2 linked regions of the Bradyrhizobium diazoefficiens genome follow. The protein of the gene in region 1 binds, or shares a complex with, the protein of each later gene. Links are inferred from orthologs where the notes say so. Each region holds a gene or a part of one and is shown in the gene's direction. Other genes may lie near its edges.

Region 1 (9,660 bases):
CCGGATTCCTCAGCCCCCAGCCCCCCGGGGTCGTTAGGATCGGGTCTGTACGCACGACAAGGAGGGCCAACGCGAGTTGGTCCTTTTTTGTTTGTGGCGGGATCTTTCTGTTTGTCGTCATTCCGGGGCGCGCGAAGTGCGAACCCGGAATCCATCGAACCCAATCCAAATCGCGAAATGGATTCCGGGCCCGCGCCAAGAGGCGCGTCCCTGAATGACGGAGACCAAATTTCCTGAGACGATCTTCGCCCGCTTCAGTGCAGCGACGTGTACGCCGCGCCGAGCATCGGGCCGGGCTTCTCGCGGCTGCCGTCCTGGACGTAGACCACCGCGCCATCGACGCCATCGCGCGTGAGGTTCTCGATCGGCACCGTCCAGCTTTCCGGACGTCCGTTCCAGTCGCCGACCTTGAGCAAATTGCGCACGACGTTGTGGTAGGTGATCTGCTGCCCGCGATTCTCGCCGCGGCTGATCTCGATCGGCACCGATTTCGCGATCGAGCAGATCCAAACCTCGCCATGCGAGACCGCCGGCTCCTTGCTCGCGGCCACCGACACGTTGATCTGCTTGCCTGCGAGCGACATCGTCACCGGCACGCTCATCACGCCCGTGCCCTTGTCGGTTTTACCGATCGCACTTTCGATGCCGGCGCGATCACTGCCAATGACATGCGCAGAACCGTTGACGACGACCTGCGGCGTATAGACCTCGCGATCGCCGCGCATGCGTGAATAAGCGCGCTGCCGCGCCGAGAAGCGGGAATCCGCCAGCGTGTCCTTCCAGCCGAGATAATCCCAATAGTCGATCGGCATGCTCAGCGCGATGACCGAAGGATCGTTGGCGAGATCGCCGATAATCTTGTCGGCCGGCGGGCAGGACGAGCAGCCCTGGGAGGTGAAGAGTTCGACCACGGCGCGGGGATCGGCCTCGGCCGGACGGATGACGGCGACGATCGCACAAATGCCGAGTGCTCCCGACCAGAGTGCCCCGGACCAGCGCGAAACGAGATTAGAAGCCATCATTCCAGTCATATCGAACGTCACACTAGGTCATTCGTTGAGGGGGATCTTATCGCCTGATGGTCACCGTAGTCTTGCGGGCGCAGCACATTCAACCGTCCGAGCAAACGCCAAAGCAACATCCAAGGCGCGCTTCTGCCGGACGGGCCCATCCAAAGCGTGTCGTAACGCAGAAAGGCGGCCTTGTGATAGGCCGCCTTTGTTTAACCTTCTACTCACGTCGCAGTGAGCCACCGTTCACAAATTCGCGCTTAGGCCGCGAGCTTGCGCAGCACATAGTGCAGAATGCCGCCGTTGCGGTAGTAATCGAGCTCGTCCAGCGTATCGATGCGGCAAAGCAGCGAAACGCGCTGCAACGAACCGTCGCCGGAGACGATTTCCGCGGTCAGCTTCTGGCGGGGCTTCAGATCACCGACGAGGCCACGCAGCGTGACCTTCTCGTCGCCCTTCAGACCGAGCGACGACCAGGAGGTGCCGTCCTCGAAGGTCAGCGGCAGCACGCCCATGCCGACCAGGTTGGAGCGGTGGATGCGTTCGAAGCTCTGGCAGATCACGGCGCGCACGCCGAGCAGGCGGGTGCCCTTCGCAGCCCAGTCGCGCGAGGAGCCGTTGCCGTATTCGGCGCCGGCGAACACCACCAGCGGTACCTGCTCCTGCTGGTACTTCATCGCGGCGTCGTAGATCGACATCTGCTCGCCGTCGGGCCAGTGCTTGGTGAGACCACCTTCAGGGATATTTCCATCCGCGCCCTTGAGCATGAAGTTCTTGATGCGGATGTTGGCGAAGGTGCCGCGCATCATCACTTCATGGTTGCCGCGACGCGTGCCGTACTGGTTGAAGTCGGCAGGACGCACCTGGTGCTCGCTGAGATATTTGCCAGCGGGCGAGGTGAGCTTGATCGACCCGGCCGGGGAGATGTGGTCGGTGGTGATCTTGTCGCCGAACATGGCGAGGATGCGCGCCTCGACGATGTCGGTGACCGGCTCCGGCTCCTTCTTCATGCCGTCGAAATAGGGCGGGTTCTGCACATAGGTCGAGCTCATGTTCCAGCGATAGGTCTCGCTCTCGACCGTCTTGATCTTGCGCCAGTTGGTGTCGCCCTTGAACACGTCGGCATACTTCTTCTTGAAGATCGCCGCGGTCACGAACTTCTTCATGAAGGCGTTGATTTCCTTCGTCGTCGGCCAGATGTCCTTCAGGTACACCGGCTTGCCATCCTTGCCTTCGCCGAGCGGCTCGACGGCGAGGTTCTTGGTCACGCTGCCGGCGAGCGCATGCGCGACGACCAGCGGCGGCGAAGCGAGATAGTTCGCCTGCACGTCCGGGGATACGCGGCCTTCGAAGTTGCGGTTACCGGACAGCACGGCCGCGGCGACGATGCCGTTGTCGTTGATCGACTTCGAGATCTCTTCCGGCAGCGGACCGGAATTGCCGATGCAGGTGGTGCAGCCGAAGCCGACCAGGTTGAAGCCGACCTTGTCGAGATCGGCCTGGAGACCGGAATCGGCGAGATAGCCCGCAACCACCTGGCTGCCCGGCGCGAGCGAGGTCTTCACCCACGGTTTTGCCTTCAGGCCCTTCGCAGCAGCGTTACGGGCAAGGAGCCCGGCGCCGATCAGAACGCTCGGGTTCGAGGTGTTGGTGCAGGAGGTGATGGCGGCGATGACGACGTCGCCATGACCGATCTCGAAGTTCTTGCCTTCGACGGCAAAACGCTTCGTCGGCGCCTCGGTCTTCTTGTACTCGGTGCCGAGCGCAAGCGAGAAGCCTTCGGCGACCGACGGCAGCGCGATACGGCCTTCGGGACGCTTCGGACCGGCCATCGACGGCACGACGTCGGCGAGGTCGAGCGTCAGCGTTTCCGTGAACACGGGATCAGCCGATTTGGCCGTGCGGAACAGGCCCTGCGCCTTGGCATAGGCCGCCACCAGCGCGACGCGGTGGGCCTTGCGGCCTGACGTCTTCAGATAGTCGATAGTGGCCGCATCGACTGGAAAGAAGCCGCAGGTCGCGCCGTATTCGGGCGCCATGTTGCCGATGGTCGCCTTGTCCGCGACCGAGAGATTGTCGAGGCCGGGGCCGAAGAACTCGACGAACTTGCCGACCACGCCGAGCTTGCGCAGCATCTGCGTCACGGTCAGCACGAGGTCGGTGGCGGTGACGCCTTCCTTGAGCTGGCCCTTCAGCTTGAAGCCGACGACGGTGGGCAGCAGCATGGACAGCGGCTGGCCGAGCATGCAGGCTTCCGCCTCGATGCCGCCGACTCCCCAGCCGAGCACGGCCAGACCGTTGACCATGGTGGTGTGGGAATCGGTGCCGACGAGCGAGTCGGGATAGGCGACCTCGAAGGTGCCGGTCTTCTTGCCGACCGTCATCTTCTCCTTCTTGGTCCAGACCGTCTGGGAGAGATATTCGAGATTGACCTGATGGCAGATGCCGGTGCCGGGCGGCACGACGGAGAAATTCGAGAACGCCTTCTGGCCCCACTTCAGGAACTCGTAGCGCTCCTGGTTCTGCTTGTACTCTTCGGTGACGTTCTTGCCGAAGGCCTTGTTGTCACCGAAGAAGTTCACGATCACGGAGTGGTCGATGACGAGATCGACGGGGACCAGCGGGTTGATCTTCTCGGCATCGCCGCCGAGCTTCTGCATGGCGTTGCGCATCGCGGCGAGATCGACCACGGCCGGCACGCCGGTAAAATCCTGCATCAGCACGCGCGCCGGGCGGAACGCGATCTCATGTTCCAGCGACCTCTTGCGCAGCCATTTCGACACTGCGACGATGTCTTCCTTCTTGACCGTGCGGCCGTCCTCGTTGCGGAGAAGGTTCTCGAGCAGGACCTTCATCGAATAGGGAAGTTTCGAAATTCCCTTCAGACCATTCTTCTCGGCCGTGGGCAGGCTGTAATAGACATAGGTCTTGGCGCCGACCTTGAGGGTCTTTTTGCATTTGAAGCTGTCGAGCGAGGTCATGTAGGAAATCCCAATTGTTAGTTATACCCGGCAAGGGGTATTTTAACACCGTCAGCGTAGCAGGCTGGGTCGCTTGCAGGGGCAGGTTGAGTTGCTGCATCAAGTAGTTCCGGGCTTATAGAAGCTTTCTAACCGCGCCGCCACAGCCACAATCGAACCCAGCAAGTCGCGAGCCAAAAATTCTGATGCGCTACCCCAAGAATTCCTGAGGCCCGGCTTTGAACGGGTTGGACCGAGGTCAGATGCAGCTGTGCGGACGCGGGGTGATTTGCGTGCGGGGCGGCCGCGAGGTGTTTTCCGGGCTCGATTTCGAGGCAGCCTCCGGCGAAGCCGTGGCGGTCGTGGGGCGCAACGGATCGGGCAAGACCTCGCTGCTGCGGCTGGTCGCAGGTCTGCTCATTCCGGCTGGCGGCACAATCGCGCTCGACGGGGGCGATGCCGAGCTGACGCTGCCCGAGCAATGCCACTATCTCGGCCACCGCGATGCGCTGAAACCGGCGCTGAGCGTGGCGGAAAACCTGTCATTCTGGGCCAATTTTCTGGGCGGAGAGCGTTTTGACGCGGTGGCAAGCCTCGCGGCCGTCGGCCTCGACCACGCCACCGATCTTCCCGCGGCCTTCCTGTCCGCCGGCCAGCGCCGCCGGCTGTCGCTGGCCCGGCTGCTGACGGTTCGCCGCCCGGTCTGGCTGCTGGACGAGCCAACCAATGCGCTGGATGTGGCCGGTCAGGACATGTTCGGCGCGCTGATGCGCGACCATCTGGCGCGCGGCGGCCTGATCATGGCCGCCACCCACATGCCGCTCGGGATCGAATCGCGAGAGCTGCGGATCGGGGGGACAGCATGAAGTGGATGGACCCTCAGTTTTCCAATCGGCCGGGCGCCGCCTTCGCGCCTGTCGGAGCCGCCCCATGACCGCCTGGTCCGCCCTCATCCGCCGGGACATCCGGATCGCGCTCCGCGTCGGCGGCGGGGCGCTGATCGGGGTGCTGTTTTTTCTGACCGTGGTGGTGCTGATGCCGTTCGCGGTGGGACCGGACCTGGCGCAGCTCGCGCGATTGGGGCCGGCGATCCTGTGGCTCGGCGCGCTGCTGGCCAGCCTGCTGACGCTGGACCGGCTGTTCATGGCCGATCATGAGGACGGCTCGCTCGACCTGATCACGATGAGCCGGACGCCGCTGGAACTGGCCTGCGCCGCCAAGGCGCTGGCGCATTGGCTGGCCGCGGGCCTGCCGCTGATCGTCGCAACCCCCGTGCTCGGCCTGCTGCTCAACCTCGACATGGTCGCCACGGCTGCGGTGGCGCTGACGCTGCTCGCCGGCACCCCCGCCCTGACCTTCACCGGCATGATCGGCGCCGCGCTGGCGGTGACCCTTCACCGGGGCGGACTGCTGATGGCGGTGCTGGTGCTGCCGTTGTCGATCCCCGTGCTGATTTTCGGGGTTGCGGCCTCGCAGGCCGCGATCACGGAGCCGTCGTCATTCGGCGCGCCGTTCTCGATCCTTTGCGCGCTGTCGCTGGTCAGCATGGTGATCGGCCCGTTCGCGGCGGCGGCGAGCCTGAAACATGGACTGGACTGAAATGGGCCGGCTGCCTTGACCCCGATCAACTTTCGCTGCGCGCTTTCATGCTGATTGCGTGAGCGCTGAGCTGTGATTATCAGGATACCATGACGCTGATCGACCTCGCCAACCCCACAAGGTTCCTTGCGTTGAGCGCGCGGGTGCTGCCGTGGCTTGCGGCTGCGACCGTCATCCTGCTCACGATCGGCCTCTATCAATCCGCGTACGCGCCCGACGATTATCAGCAGGGCGCGACGGTGAAGATCATGTTCATCCACGTGCCCAATGCCTGGCTGTCGATGTTCGTCTGGGGCGTGATGAGCATCGCCTCGCTCGGCACGCTGGTGTGGCGGCATCCGCTCGCCGACGTCGCCGCCAAGGCGGCCGCACCGATCGGCGCAGCCTTCACCTTCCTGGCGCTGCTCACGGGCTCGCTGTGGGGCCGGCCGATGTGGGGCACCTATTGGGAATGGGACGCGCGCCTGACCTCGGTGCTGATCCTTTTCCTGATGTATCTCGGCCTGATGGCGCTGTGGCGCGCGGTCGAGGATCCCTCGCGCGCGGCGCGCGCCGCCGCGGTGCTGACGCTGGTCGGCGCGATCAATCTGCCGATCATCAAATTCTCCGTCGATTGGTGGAACACGCTGCACCAACCGGCCTCGGTGATGCGCATGGGCGGATCGACGCTCGATAAGGCGTTCCTGATTCCGCTGCTGGTGATGGCGGTCGCATTCACGCTGCTGTTCGTCACGCTGCACATCGCGGCGATGCGCAACGAGATTTTGCGCCGGCGCGTGCGCTCGCTGCAAATGATGCAGGCGAGCCGCGTCGCGTTTTCGAGCGAAGTGGGTACCGGTTCGCGTCAAGAAAACGCGTCAAAAGGAACCGCATGATCATGTCGCTCGGTCCTTATGCATCCTTCATCGTGACATCTTACGTTGCAGTAGCCATCGTGGTCGCGCTCCTGATCGGCTGGGTGATCGTCGATTATCGCAACCAGACGGAGCGTTTGCGCGAGCTCGAGCGCAGCGGCGTCACCCGCCGCTCGGGCCGCAGTGCCGTGGACACACCATGAGCGATCAATCGACCTCCGCGACCCCGCAGCGCCGCACCTTCCTGATGGTACTGCCGCTGCTCGCCTTCATCGGACTGGCCGTGCTGTTCTGGTTCCGGCTCGGTAGCGGCGATCCCTCGCGGATTCCCTCCGCGCTGATCGGCCGGCCCGCGCCGCAAACCACGCTGCCGCCGCTCGAAGGATTGCAGGCCGACAGCGCACAAATCCCGGGCCTCGACCCGGCTGCCTTCAAGGGCAAGGTCAGCCTCGTCAACGTCTGGGCCTCCTGGTGCGTGCCGTGTCACGACGAGGCGCCGCTGCTGACGGAGCTCGCCAAGGACAAGCGTTTCCAGCTCGTCGGCATCAATTACAAGGATGCGCCCGACAACGCCCGCCGCTTCCTGGGGCGCTACGGCAACCCGTTCGGTCGCGTCGGCCTGGATGCCAACGGCCGCGCCTCGATCGAGTGGGGTGTCTATGGCGTGCCGGAGACGTTTGTCGTCGACCGCGAAGGCACCATCGTCTACAAGCTGGTCGGCCCGATCACGCCAGATAATTACCGGAGCGTGCTGCTGCCGGAGATGGAGAAGGCGTTGAAGTGATCCTCGTCATTGCGAGGAGCCCTTGCGACGAAGCAATCCAGAATCCGTCCGCTGAGACAGCTTGGATTGCTTCGCTTCGCTCGCAATGACGAACTGAGAAAAATCAGCCCTTCCGCACGTCCCCCGCCTCGGCCTCGCTGGTCTCCAGCGACACCGGCTCGACACCATAGCGCTTGGTCAGCGGCATCTGGGCGATGGCGAAGATCATGGTCAGCGGCGTCACGCCGAACACCTTGAAGTTCACCCAGAAATCCGTGCTCTGGGTGCGCCAGACGATCTCGTTCAGCACCGCCATGCCAGCGAAGAACAGCGCCCAGCGCAGCGTCAGGATGCGCCAGCCCTGCGGGGTCAGATTGAACATCTGGTCGAACATGACGGCGATGAAGGAGCGGCCGAACAACAGGCCGCCGCCGAGAATCGCGGCGAACAGGCCGTAGATGATGGTCGGCTTGACCTTGATGAAGGTCTCGTCGTGCAGAACCAGGGTCAGCGTGCCGAACACCAGCACGATGACGCCGGTCACGATCGCCATGATCGGGATGTGGCGCGTCACCACATAGGAGGCGATCATCGCCGCCACGATCGCGACCATGAAGGCGCCGGTCGCGGCGAACAGATTGAACTTCGCATTCACGAAGAAGAACACGAGCAGTGGACCGAGTTCGGTTGCAAGCTTGAACAGCGGGTGCGGCTGGGTCTTGTCCATACTCAACTTTCGATTCCGGCAATCGCGCGGGCGAAGTCGCGCGCGGTGAAGGGCGCGAGATCGTCGACGCCTTCGCCGACGCCGATGAAATGCACCGGCAGTTTGAATTTCTCCGCGAGCGCCACCAGGATGCCGCCGCGGGCGGTGCCGTCGAGCTTGGTCATCACGAGGCCGGTGACCCCTGCGGTGCGATGAAAGGCCTCGACCTGCGACAGGGCGTTCTGGCCGACGGTGGCGTCGAGCACGAGTAACACCGCGTGCGGCGCCGAAACGTCCACCTTTCGGATCACGCGCACGACCTTCTCGAGCTCGTTCATCAGCTCGGCCTTGTTCTGCAGCCGGCCGGCGGTGTCGATCAGGAGCACGTCGATGGCCTGCTCTTTCGCCGCCGTCAGCGCGTTGAAAGCAAGGCTCGCCGAGTCGGACCCCTGCGTGCCGGCGATCACCGGCGTCTTCGTGCGCTCGCCCCAGACCTTGAGCTGCTCGATGGCCGCTGCGCGAAACGTGTCGCCGGCCGCCAGCATCACCTTGCGGCCTTCTGAGGCGAATTTTTGCGAGAGCTTGCCGATGGTGGTGGTCTTGCCGGAGCCGTTGACCCCGACCACGAGGATGACGAACGGCTTATGAGCGGCGTCGATCTCGAGCGGCTTCGCGACCGGCGCCAGCACCTTCTCGACCTCGGTCGCGACCACGTGCTTGACCTCGTCAGCCGAGATCGCCTTGTCATAGCGTCCCGTGCCGACGGCGTCGGCGATCCGCACCGCGACCGAGGTACCGAGATCGGCACGCAGCAGCACATCCTCGATGTCGTCGAGCATGGCGCGGTCGAGCTTGCGCTTGGTGACGAGGTCGGCGACCGCAGTCCCGAGCGAGGACGAGGTACGCTTCAGCCCGTTGGACAGCCGGCGCCACCAGCTCAGCTTGGGGGTCTCGGAGGTGGTATCGTTCATGATGGCGGTGTGTTAGCCGTTCCGGCCCGTAAACGAAAGTCTTGAACGAAAGTCTTGCAATTGCTCGATGTTCCCGAATTGACCGCCGAGGAGATCCAGTCGCGCGTGCTTCATCGCGACGGGCTGATGCTGATCATCGACAAGCCGTGCGGCCTGCCGGTGCATCGCGGCCCCAAGGGAGGCGCCAATCTGGAAACCTCGTTCGACGCGCTCTGCTTCGGCCTGCCGCGGCCGCCGGTGCTGGCCCACCGGCTGGACAAGGACACCTCCGGCTGCCTCGTGCTCGGCCGCCATCGGAAAGCCACCGCCTCGCTCGGCCTCCTCTTCAAGCATGGCAAGATCGGCAAGACCTACTGGACCGTGGTCGAGGGCGGCCCGGCCGAGGACGAAGGCACCATCGACATGCCGCTCGGCCGGCTCAACGCCGAACGCGGCTGGTGGCAGAAGCCCGACCCGGAGGGGCAAAAGGCGATCACCAACTGGAAGGTGATGGGCCGGGGCGACGGGCTGACCTGGCTGGCCATGGAACCGGTGACCGGCCGGACCCATCAATTGCGGGTGCATTCGTCAGCGACGGGATGGCCGATTTTCGGCGATAACATTTACGGCAACGGGCCGCGCTTCGGCGAACCGCGGTTGCACCTGCATTCCCGCGAGATCGTGGTGCCGATCTCTCGGAACAAGGAGCCGATCCGCGTGGTGGCGCCGGCCCCGCTCCACATGCACGAGAAGCTCCGCGCCTGCGGCTGGAATGGGGAATAGGTGCCGCTGTCGTTCACCTCTCCCGCTCGCGGGAG
Region 2 (9,649 bases), on another replicon or contig:
CGTCGACCGCGCCTTCGACGGGGAAGAGGGACTTTATCTCGGCGACAACGAGCCCTACGACGCCGTGGTGCTCGACATCGGCCTGCCCAAGAAGGACGGCATCTCGGTGCTGGAGGCCTGGCGCCGCAATGGCCGCACCATGCCGGTCCTGATCCTCACCGCGCGCGACCGCTGGAGCGACAAGGTCCAGGGCTTCGATGCCGGCGCCGACGACTACGTCGCAAAGCCGTTCCATCTGGAGGAGGTGCTGGCGCGTATCCGCGCCCTGCTGCGCCGCTCGACCGGCCATGCCCAGAGCGAATTGAGCTGCGGCCCGGTCACGCTCGACACCCGCACCGGGCGGGTCAGCGTCTCCGGCAATCCCGTCAAGATGACCTCGCACGAATATCGGCTTCTGGCCTACCTGATGCACCATTCGGGGCGGGTCGTATCGCGTACGGAGCTGGTTGAGCATCTCTACGACCAGGATTTCGACCGCGACTCGAACACCATCGAGGTCTTCGTCGGCCGCATCCGCAAGAAGCTCGACGTCGACATCATCCAGACCGTCCGCGGCCTCGGCTATCTCCTGACCCCACCGGCCCCCGGCGCCTGAGGGGTCTTTCCAAGGATATTGCGAAGCATCTTGGCTTGACGGGCGGCCCGACACGAGCCTTGGTCCGGTCATGACCGCCGACGCCATGCCACCACCTCGTGCCTCCGGGATCATTCCGATGCCCGCCAGCTCGCTTGCGAACCGCCTGTTCCTGTCGGCGACCGCCTGGCTCGTGGTGATCCTGGCCATCACCGGCGTGGTGCTGTCCTCGGTCTATAAGAACGCCACCGAGCGCGCCTTCGACCGCCGGCTCAACCTCTATCTCCGCACCCTGATCGCCGAGGTCGCGACCCCCGACGAGCCGCCGGATCGCCAGTTCCAGTCGCTCGGCGAGCCCCTGTTCGAGCTGCCACTGTCCGGCTGGTACTGGCAGATCACGCGCACCGACACCGCGAAGCCGGAGGTACGTTCGTCGCGCTCGCTCTGGGACCAGAAGCTGCCGAAGCTGGAGGACCAGGGCACCGAGCTCACCGCCGCCGGCATTCGCCTCGCTTATGTCGACGGGCCGGAAGGGCAGAATTTGCGCATGGTCGAGCGTCCCGTCGATCTCGGCGCCGACGGCAAATATCTGGTCAGCGTCGCCGGCGACGACACCGAGATCTTCGACGAGACGCGGAGCTTCGACTACTATCTCGGCGGCACCTTCACAGCGCTCGGCATCGTGCTGCTGCTGACCACCGTGTTCCAGGTCCGTTTCGGCCTTGCGCCGCTCAAGCGCATCTCGGAATCCATCGCCGACATCCGCTCCGGGCGGGCGGAGCGGCTCGAGGGCGAATTCCCGGTCGAGATTGCGCCGCTCGCGCGCGAGACCAACGCGCTGATCGACGCTAATCGCGAGATCGTCGAACGGGCCCGCACCCATGTCGGCAATCTCGCGCATGCGATCAAGACGCCGCTCTCGGTGATCGTCAACGAAGCCGGCTCGCACGCCGCTGATCCGTTCGCGGCCAAGGTGATGGAGCAGGCGGCCGTGATGCGCGACCAACTCACCCATCATCTGGAGCGCGCCCGCATCGCGGCGAGGATCTCGGTCGTCGGCACCGTGACGGAGGTTGCGCCCGCCATCGAAGCGTTGCGGCGGACCATGGAGAAGATCCACCGCGACCGCGGTATCGCCGTCGAGGCCAAGGCCGATCCGGCGGCAAAATTCCGGGGCGAGCGGCAGGATTTGGAGGAGATGGTCGGCAACCTCGTCGACAATGCCTGCAAATGGGCGGCCTCGCGCGTCTTCATCGAGGTCCTGGTCGATGCACCGCCGCAGGCGGGGGCAGGCCCCAGACTGCGGCTCATCGTCGATGACGACGGACGCGGCCTCTCCGAGGCCGAGCGCGCCCAGGTCTCCCGGCGCGGTCAGCGACTCGACGAATCCAAGCCGGGCTCGGGGCTGGGGCTATCCATCGTGACCGATCTCGCCGCCCTCTATGGCGGCAGCCTCTCGCTCGGCAGTGCGCCGATCGGGGGCCTGCGGGCCGAGCTGGTGCTGCCCGGAATATAATCCTCTGATCCTGCACACTTATTTTTGGCTTCGGGGCGAAACCCGAGGTATTCGGAGCGACTTCCTCAACCGCTTCTTAAGGCGCACCCACCTATGATCGCGCCGGACGCATCCCACGTCCGACATTTTACCGTGCATTACCCGGGCGCATGAGCCAGACATCGATCGAGCGGCTGAGGGAATATCTCGCGCAGCTCCCGCCACAGGCGCAGGCGCTGCTGATGCGGGAGTTCGAGCGCGCGCTCGAGCGTGGCCAGGATACGGCCGTCGCGACCCTCGTGCTCGAGCAGTTGCGCAAGATCGTGCGCAAGACCGATGCTGAAGAGGCCGTGCCGCCGCGGACCGACGATCTGTCGCGGCTGCTGTTCCAGGTGCTGGAACCGTTCCTGGTGGAAGCCGGTGCCCCGATCCGGGTCGGCCAGATCCGCCGCTCCTCGCTGCATCCGATCTGGCAATGGCTCGGACGCGACGGTGCGCCGGACAAGGTGGCTGAATTCGAGGCGGCGCTGGCGCGCATGCCGGCTTCAGACAGTGCGGGGCAGGTCGAGGCGCTGGCGCTAAAGCTTCAGGCGGTAGCCGCAGACGCCATCTTCGAGCTGACGGGGCCCGGCGGCGGCGACAAGTCGCGTGCGCTCGCCCGCGTTGGCCCGCCCAACGTGATCGAGGATCTCTATTCGATCGGCGCCGTGCTCGGGGTTCGCGAGGCGCTCGGCACGCTCAATGAAAAGCTGCCGCGCTTCCTGCGCGCCTTCGGCGACCCCCAGATCGCCTCGGTGAACGCTGCGCTCAACATTCCCGTGCTCCAGACCCCGCAGATGCTGCCCTTTGCGCTGTCGGTGGTGGTCCAGCGCATGACCGCGCCGTGGCAGATCATTCGCCTCGCCATCAAGATCGCCGCGTCCGACGACGAGATCCGCGTCGCGGCAACGCCTTATGGCGCCGCCGTCACGATGGCCCTGCACGATCTGGCCCGCGTTGCCGCCAATTTGCGCATGGACATCAAGCGCGGGCATTTCGAGACCGTCGCCGACAATCTCAAGGCGCTGCACGACGGCGTCCGCGGCCTGCGCACCGAGCTCGACCTGCGCAACGATTCCCCCTGGGGCAAGCAGCTGACCTCGATCCGGGCCGACATCTCCAATGCGCTGCAATCGGAGATCGACAGCGTTCCCGGCCGCGTCCGCCGCATCCTGCGCCAGCGCGCCGAGAAGGACATTCCGCCCGGAGCGCGGATCGACAGCACCGAGGTCGAGGAGACCGTCGCGCTGGTCGACTTCGTCGCGACCTGCCGCAACTACGCGAGCGAGCTTGCGATCAACGAGGTGACGCTGCGCACCTATTCCGACCTCCAGCAATATGTGGAGCGGTCGACCGAGCAGCTGGTGCAGTCGCTGCGCGCCGCCGATCACAAGGTCCGTACCTACCGGCAGCAGCAGGTGCAGGCTGCGATCCGCTTCTGCCAGGTGCTGTTTGGCGATGATTACGCCTCGCTGATGAGCCGCGCCGCGGAGAACGCGGCGACGGGCGAGCGCAAATCGACGCGCGCGAGCTGATCCAAGCGCATCTTTGTGTGATCACAATTTGTAGTTGACGATGCCGGTCGTGGGCCCTACGGTCCCGTGCAAGCTTTTGGAATTTCTATCTGTGGGCGCATGAAACCCGTTATCAGCTCCATCGAAATCGAAAACCGCGTCATTGTTGCCAAATATCAAAGGTTGATGGTCGGCGCGAAGGTGGTGCTCGTCGAGAAGGCAAGCGGCCGGCAACTGCCTGAGACGGTCACCAGGGTTGCATCGCCTGTTCCCGTCGGCGCATTGCGCATCAGATTGCCCGATGCAATCGAGCCGGGAACATACTTCCTGAGGGCCTTCAACGGGCACGGTGAGAACGCCGCTCAAAGCGCGGAGTTCGAGATCGGCTAAGCCGTTGGATTTTCACCATTTCGAGACTGGGTGCGCTCGCGCCAAATTGACAATTGTCAATTGCCGCATCGTCCGGCCGTGGTGTAAAGCCACCTGTGGGCGCGGCTCACGCGCTGCCGGAAGCTTGCCAGATGACGCTATGGTTCGTGTTCGCGCTGATGACGGTCGCGGCGATTTTCGCCGTGCTCTGGCCGCTCGGCCGTGGCGGGCGCCCGGACAATCAAGGCAGCGAAGTCGCGGTCTACAAGGACCAACTGGCCGAGATCGAGCGTGACCTTGCCGCGGGGCTGATTGCGCCCCCGGAAGCCGAAGCCGCGCGCGTCGAGATCAGCCGCAGGCTGCTCGCCGCAGCCGGCAGCGAGTCCGCGCTCGCGCCGACATCCAGTCTGAAATGGCGTCGCGCGGCCGCCGCGCTGGCGCTTGTCGGCCTGCCTTTGGTGGCGGTCGCGATCTATGTTCCACTCGGCTCGCCTGCGCTCCGCGATTTCCCGCTGGCGCAGCGGGAGCGCGGGTCCGGGTCGGGCATGGGGCAATCGCTCGAGAACCTCGTGGTGCAGGTCCAGCAACATCTGGACAAGAACCCGACCGACGGGCGCGGCTGGAATGTGCTCGCGCCGGTGCTGGAACGGCTCGGTCGTTTCGACGAGGCCGCGCGCGCCTATCGCAATTCGATCACCTATAACGGCGAGAGCGCGGAGCGGCGCTCCGATCTCGGCGAGGCGATCGCGGCCGCTGCCAGCGGCGTGGTGACGGCGGAAGCCAAGACCGAGTTCGAACGCGCGCATGCGCTCAATGCCGACGATCCCAAGGCGAACTATTTTCTCGGGCTCGCTGCCGAGCAGGACGGCCGCAACGGTGACGCGGCCAATATCTGGCGCGCGCTGCTGGCGAAAGCACCCGCGGATGCGCCGTGGCGGCCGCTGGTGCAGACCTCGCTCGCGCGGGTCGGCGGTGGCGGCGTGACGATGCCGGCCCTGTCCGACGAGACGATCGCAGCGTCCAAGGAGATGAACGACGGCGATCGCAACGCGATGATCCGCAGCATGGTCGAACGTCTCGCCACGCGCCTCAAGCAGAACGGCGACGATGTCGAGGGTTGGCTGCGTCTGGTGCGCGCCTATCTGGTGATGGGCGACCGCGACAAGGCGGTGGGCGCCTCGACCGACGCCCGTCAGGCGGTCGCCAAGGATTCCGAGCGGCTGCGCCAGCTTAACGAAGGCCTCAAGACTCTCGGGCTTGACGGATGACGGACATAGGACGAGACGAGCGGAGAATGGATACGCCATGACGCGCAAGCAGCGACGGATGACCATCATCGGCGGATCGCTCGCCGTGCTCGCGCTCGCGGCCGCGCTGGTGCTCAACGCCTTGCGCGATTCCATCGTGTTCTTCTCGACCCCGACCATGGTTGCCGAGAAGCACGTCCCGCCCGGCAAGCGCTTTCGCCTCGGCGGGCTGGTGCAGCCGGGCTCGCTCCAGCGCGGCGACAATCTCGCCGTGACGTTTGAAGTCGCCGACGGCGGCGCCAAGCTGCCTGTCGCCTACAAGGGCATCCTGCCCGATCTGTTCCGTGAAGGGCAGGGCATCGTCGCCGAAGGCGCGCTCGATGCCAAGGGCGTATTCAGGGCCGACACCGTGCTGGCCAAGCACGACGAGACCTACATGCCCAAGGACGTCGCCGATGCCCTGAAGAAGCAAGGGCATTGGAAGGACGATTACGGCGCCAAGGCTTCTGAAAACGCCAAGGCTTCTGAAAACGCCAAGGCTTCTGATGGCATCAAGCCGGCGGCGACGACGGCGCAGGGCAATTCGCAGGGAGCGGTGCGGTGATCGCGGAAGCCGGACATTACGCACTGGTGCTGGCGCTCGCGCTGGCGCTGATCCAATCGTCTGTGCCGCTGATCGGCGCACGCTTGCGCGATCCCGCGCTGATGAACGTGGCGCGCTCCACCGCGCTGGCACAGCTTCTATTCGTCGGCGCCTCGTTCCTTGCGCTTGTAACGCTGCACGTGAACTCGGATTTCTCCGTCGCCAATGTCTACGAGAATTCCCACTCCATGAAGCCGTTGATCTACAAGATCACCGGCGTGTGGGGAAACCATGAAGGCTCGATGCTGCTGTGGGTGTCGATCCTGGCGCTGTTCGGCGGGCTCGTTGCCGCCTTCGGCAACAATCTGCCGCTGTCGTTGCGTGCGCATGTGCTCGCAGTTCAGGCCTGGATTGCCAGCGCCTTCTACCTCTTCATCCTGATGACCTCGAATCCGTTCCTGCGCATCGTCAATCCGCCGATCGAGGGACGCGATCTCAATCCGGTGCTTCAGGACATCGGTCTCGCCGTGCATCCGCCGATGCTCTATCTCGGCTATGTCGGCTTCTCGATCTCGTTCTCCTTCGCGATCGCCGCGCTGCTCGAGGGGCGGATCGATGCCGCCTGGGCGCGCTGGGTGCGGCCGTGGACGCTGGTCGCCTGGATATTCCTGACGCTGGGCATCGCGATGGGCTCGTACTGGGCCTATTACGAGCTCGGCTGGGGCGGCTGGTGGTTCTGGGACCCGGTCGAGAACGCCTCGCTGATGCCGTGGCTCGCCGGCACGGCGCTGCTGCATTCGGCGCTGGTGATGGAGAAGCGCAACGCGCTGAAGGTCTGGACCATCCTTCTTTCGATCCTGACCTTCTCGCTGTCGCTGCTCGGCACCTTCCTGGTGCGATCGGGCGTCATCACCTCCGTGCACGCCTTCGCCAACGATCCGACCCGCGGCGTGTTCATCCTCCTGATCCTCTGCCTGTTCATCGGTGGCAGCCTGTCGCTGTTCGCGGGCCGCGCGACGTCGTTGAAGCAAGGCGGTCTGTTTGCGCCAATCTCGCGCGAGGGCGCGCTGGTGCTGAACAATCTGCTGCTGACGGTGGCCTGCGCGGTCGTGCTGTTCGGAACGCTTTATCCGCTGGCGATGGAAGTGCTGGCCGACTTCAAGATGTCGGTCGGGGCACCGTTCTATAATCTCAGCTTCGTTCCGCTGTTCGTTCTGCTGCTGCTCGCCGTGCCGTTCGGGCCGATGCTGTCGTGGAAGCGCGGCGATCTGCTCGGTGTCACCCAGCGCCTGCTGACGGCGGGCGTCGCCGGCCTCGTCGTGATCGCCATCGTCTGGGCGTGGACGCGTGGCGGCAGTGCGCTGGCGCCGTTGGCGATCGGGCTTGGAGTTTTCGTCATCGCGGGGGCGATGACGGATCTGGCCGAAAGGACCGGCCTGTTTCGCCTGCCGTTCGCAACGACGCTGCATCGCGCCCGCGGCTTGCCGCGCTCGGCATGGGGCAGCGTGTTCGCGCATGCCGGTCTCGGCATCGCGCTGATCGGGATCGTCTGCGAGACCACCTGGAACAGCGAATATATCGCGACGATGAAGCCGAACGACGTTGCGCAGGTCGCCGGATATGATCTGAAGCTCGACGGCCTGCTGGAGCGCCAGGGGCCGAACTACCGCGAAATGATCGCGCAATTCAACGTCAGCCGCGATGGCAACGCTCTCAGTGTCATGACGCCGTCGAAGCGCAGCTTCACCACGCGCGGCTCCTCCACCACTGAGGCTGCGCTTTTGACCCGCGGTGCGAGCCAGCTCTACATCTCGCTCGGCGACGTCACCGCCGAAGGCGCCATCGCCGTGCGCATCTATCACAAGCCGCTGGTGCTGTTGATCTGGTGGGGACCGGTGCTGATGGCGTTCGGAGGCATGCTGTCGCTGTCCGACCGGCGCCTGCGGGTCGGTGCGCCGAAACCGGCGCGGGCCAAGCAGCGCCTGCAACCGGCGGAGTGATCCAATGCGCCGGATGATGGCCGCGATCGTTGCGCTCATGCTGTTGGCCGTGCCCGCGGTGCACGCCGTGCAGCCCGACGAGATCATGGCGGATCCCGTGAAGGAAGCCCGTGCGCGCGAATTGTCGCGCGAGCTGCGCTGCATGGTCTGCCAGAACCAGTCGATCGACGATTCCGACGCGCCGCTCGCGCGCGACCTGCGGCTCCTGGTGCGCGAGCGGATCGCGGCGGGCGACAGCAATTCACAGGTGCTCGATTTCCTGGTCGCGCGTTACGGCGAGTTCGTGCTGCTGAAGCCGCGCTTCGAACGCCAGACCTTGCTGTTGTGGCTGCTCGCGCCGCTTTTGCTCGCTGGGGGCGGCTTTGCGCTGTGGCGGCAAAACCGCCGCGCGCGGAGTGGTGCAGACCTGGCTGCGCCGCCGCTCACGCCGGACGAAGAGGCGCGGCTAGCGGCACTGATATCCGACGACGCCACCCCATCGCGCTAGCTTCGCAGGGCGCCGCTCGACGCTTTGAGGCGGTCGCTGGAACTCTATTAAGTTCCTGTAACACCGCGCCTTTTCGCCTGCGGTAAACGGCCGCATCGGCTCGCGCCCTTCATTACAAAAGTTTAACCCCCCAGCCAGCGCGCGGTAAGGCGGAAGTCCCCATCTTCAGGTCCGTAAGGTGCCGTCATCAGGCACCAAATGGATTTCAAGGCCCTGGAGACACCCTGCATGACCGACCGTCCCGATCTCACGAATCTTCCGTCCTACCGGCAGCCGCGCCGTTCCGTGTTTTCCGCCCGCAGAATCGCGCTGATGGCCTCGGTCGTCGCCGGTCTCGGCATTGCCGTCCACGGCTTCAGTCCGTCGACGTCGCCCGCCGACCTGTTCTCGAGCCCGGCGCATGCCCAGGTCAACAACGAGGTCCGCAAGGTCGAGCGCCCGATCGGTTTCGCCGACATCGTCGAGCGGGTGAAGCCCTCGGTGATCTCGGTGAAGGTCAACATCAAGGAGAAGGTTGCGAGCAACGACGACGGCGATGATTCCGCCTCGCCGTTCCAGCCGGGTTCGCCGATGGAGCGCTTCTTCCGCCGCTTCGGCGGTCCGGATGGATTCCCGGGCCTGAAGGGCGGTCGTGGCCGCATCGTGCAGGGCCAGGGCTCCGGCTTCTTCATCTCGGCCGACGGCTATGCCGTGACCAACAACCACGTGGTCGACGGTGCCGACAAGGTCGAGGTCACGACCGACGAAGGCAAGACCTACAGTGCCAAGGTGATCGGCACCGACCAGCGCACCGATCTCGCTCTAATCAAGGTCGAGGGCGGCTCCAACTTCCCGTTCGCCAAGCTTGCCGACGGCAAGCCGCGGATCGGCGACTGGGTGCTCGCGGTCGGCAACCCCTTCGGTCTCGGCGGCACCGTGACCGCCGGCATCGTCTCGGCCAGCGGCCGCGACATCGGCAACGGCCCGTATGACGATTTCATCCAGATCGACGCGCCCGTGAACAAGGGCAATTCCGGCGGTCCGGCCTTCAATACCGACGGCGAGGTGATGGGCGTCAACACCGCGATCTATTCGCCCTCCGGCGGCAGCGTCGGCATCGCGTTCTCGATCCCCGCCAACACCGTGAAGAGTGTGGTCGCCCAACTCAAGGACAAGGGTTCGGTCAGCCGCGGCTGGATCGGCGTGCAGATCCAGCCCGTCACGGCCGACATCGCCGACAGCCTCGGCATGAAGAAGGCCGAAGGCGCGCTGGTGGCCGAGCCGCAGAAGGACGGTCCGGCGGCCAAGGCCGGCATCGAATCCGGCGACGTCATCACGTCGGTCAACGGCGAATCCGTCAAG

What was found.
Region 2: the proteins of ccmB (region 1) and ccmE are in contact, whole or in part, in a solved structure (PDB 8CE8), measured with the Escherichia coli proteins. The link is inferred for Bradyrhizobium diazoefficiens from one-to-one orthologs.

The regions. Positions count from the first base shown.
Region 1 is NZ_JAENXS010000001.1:2,393,070-2,402,729, reverse strand. Bases 3,884-6,734 are described here. They hold ccmB (heme exporter protein CcmB), read left to right. Parts: upstream 3,884-4,900; coding sequence 4,901-5,569; downstream 5,570-6,734. Other genes in these bases: JJE66_RS11310 (DsbE family thiol:disulfide interchange protein), read left to right, coding at 6,623-6,734; ccmD (heme exporter protein CcmD), read left to right, coding at 6,441-6,626; JJE66_RS11320 (heme ABC transporter permease), read left to right, coding at 5,659-6,444; ccmA (heme ABC exporter ATP-binding protein CcmA), read left to right, coding at 4,234-4,836; acnA (aconitate hydratase AcnA), read right to left, coding at 3,884-3,991. In the rest of the region: JJE66_RS11340 (thioredoxin family protein), read right to left, coding at 255-1,031; more of acnA, read right to left, coding at 1,271-3,883; more of JJE66_RS11310, read left to right, coding at 6,735-7,207; JJE66_RS11305 (septation protein A), read right to left, coding at 7,311-7,913; signal recognition particle-docking protein FtsY, read right to left, coding at 7,916-8,863; JJE66_RS11295 (RluA family pseudouridine synthase), read left to right, coding at 8,924-9,625. UniProt on the Escherichia coli protein: Required for the export of heme to the periplasm for the biogenesis of c-type cytochromes.
Region 2 is NZ_JAENXS010000002.1:1,580,595-1,590,243, reverse strand. What follows is about bases 4,230-7,069. They hold ccmE (cytochrome c maturation protein CcmE), read left to right. Parts: upstream 4,230-5,296; coding sequence 5,297-5,842; downstream 5,843-7,069. Other genes in these bases: JJE66_RS24425 (heme lyase CcmF/NrfE family subunit), read left to right, coding at 5,839-7,069; ccmI (c-type cytochrome biogenesis protein CcmI), read left to right, coding at 4,230-5,259. Also shown: JJE66_RS24455 (response regulator transcription factor), read left to right, coding at 1-595; JJE66_RS24450 (sensor histidine kinase), read left to right, coding at 714-2,090; JJE66_RS24445 (hypothetical protein), read left to right, coding at 2,240-3,643; JJE66_RS24440 (hypothetical protein), read left to right, coding at 3,743-4,012; more of ccmI, read left to right, coding at 4,144-4,229; more of JJE66_RS24425, read left to right, coding at 7,070-7,821; JJE66_RS24420 (cytochrome c-type biogenesis protein), read left to right, coding at 7,826-8,308; JJE66_RS24415 (Do family serine endopeptidase), read left to right, coding at 8,537-9,649. UniProt on the Escherichia coli protein: Heme chaperone required for the biogenesis of c-type cytochromes. Transiently binds heme delivered by CcmC and transfers the heme to apo-cytochromes in a process facilitated by CcmF and CcmH.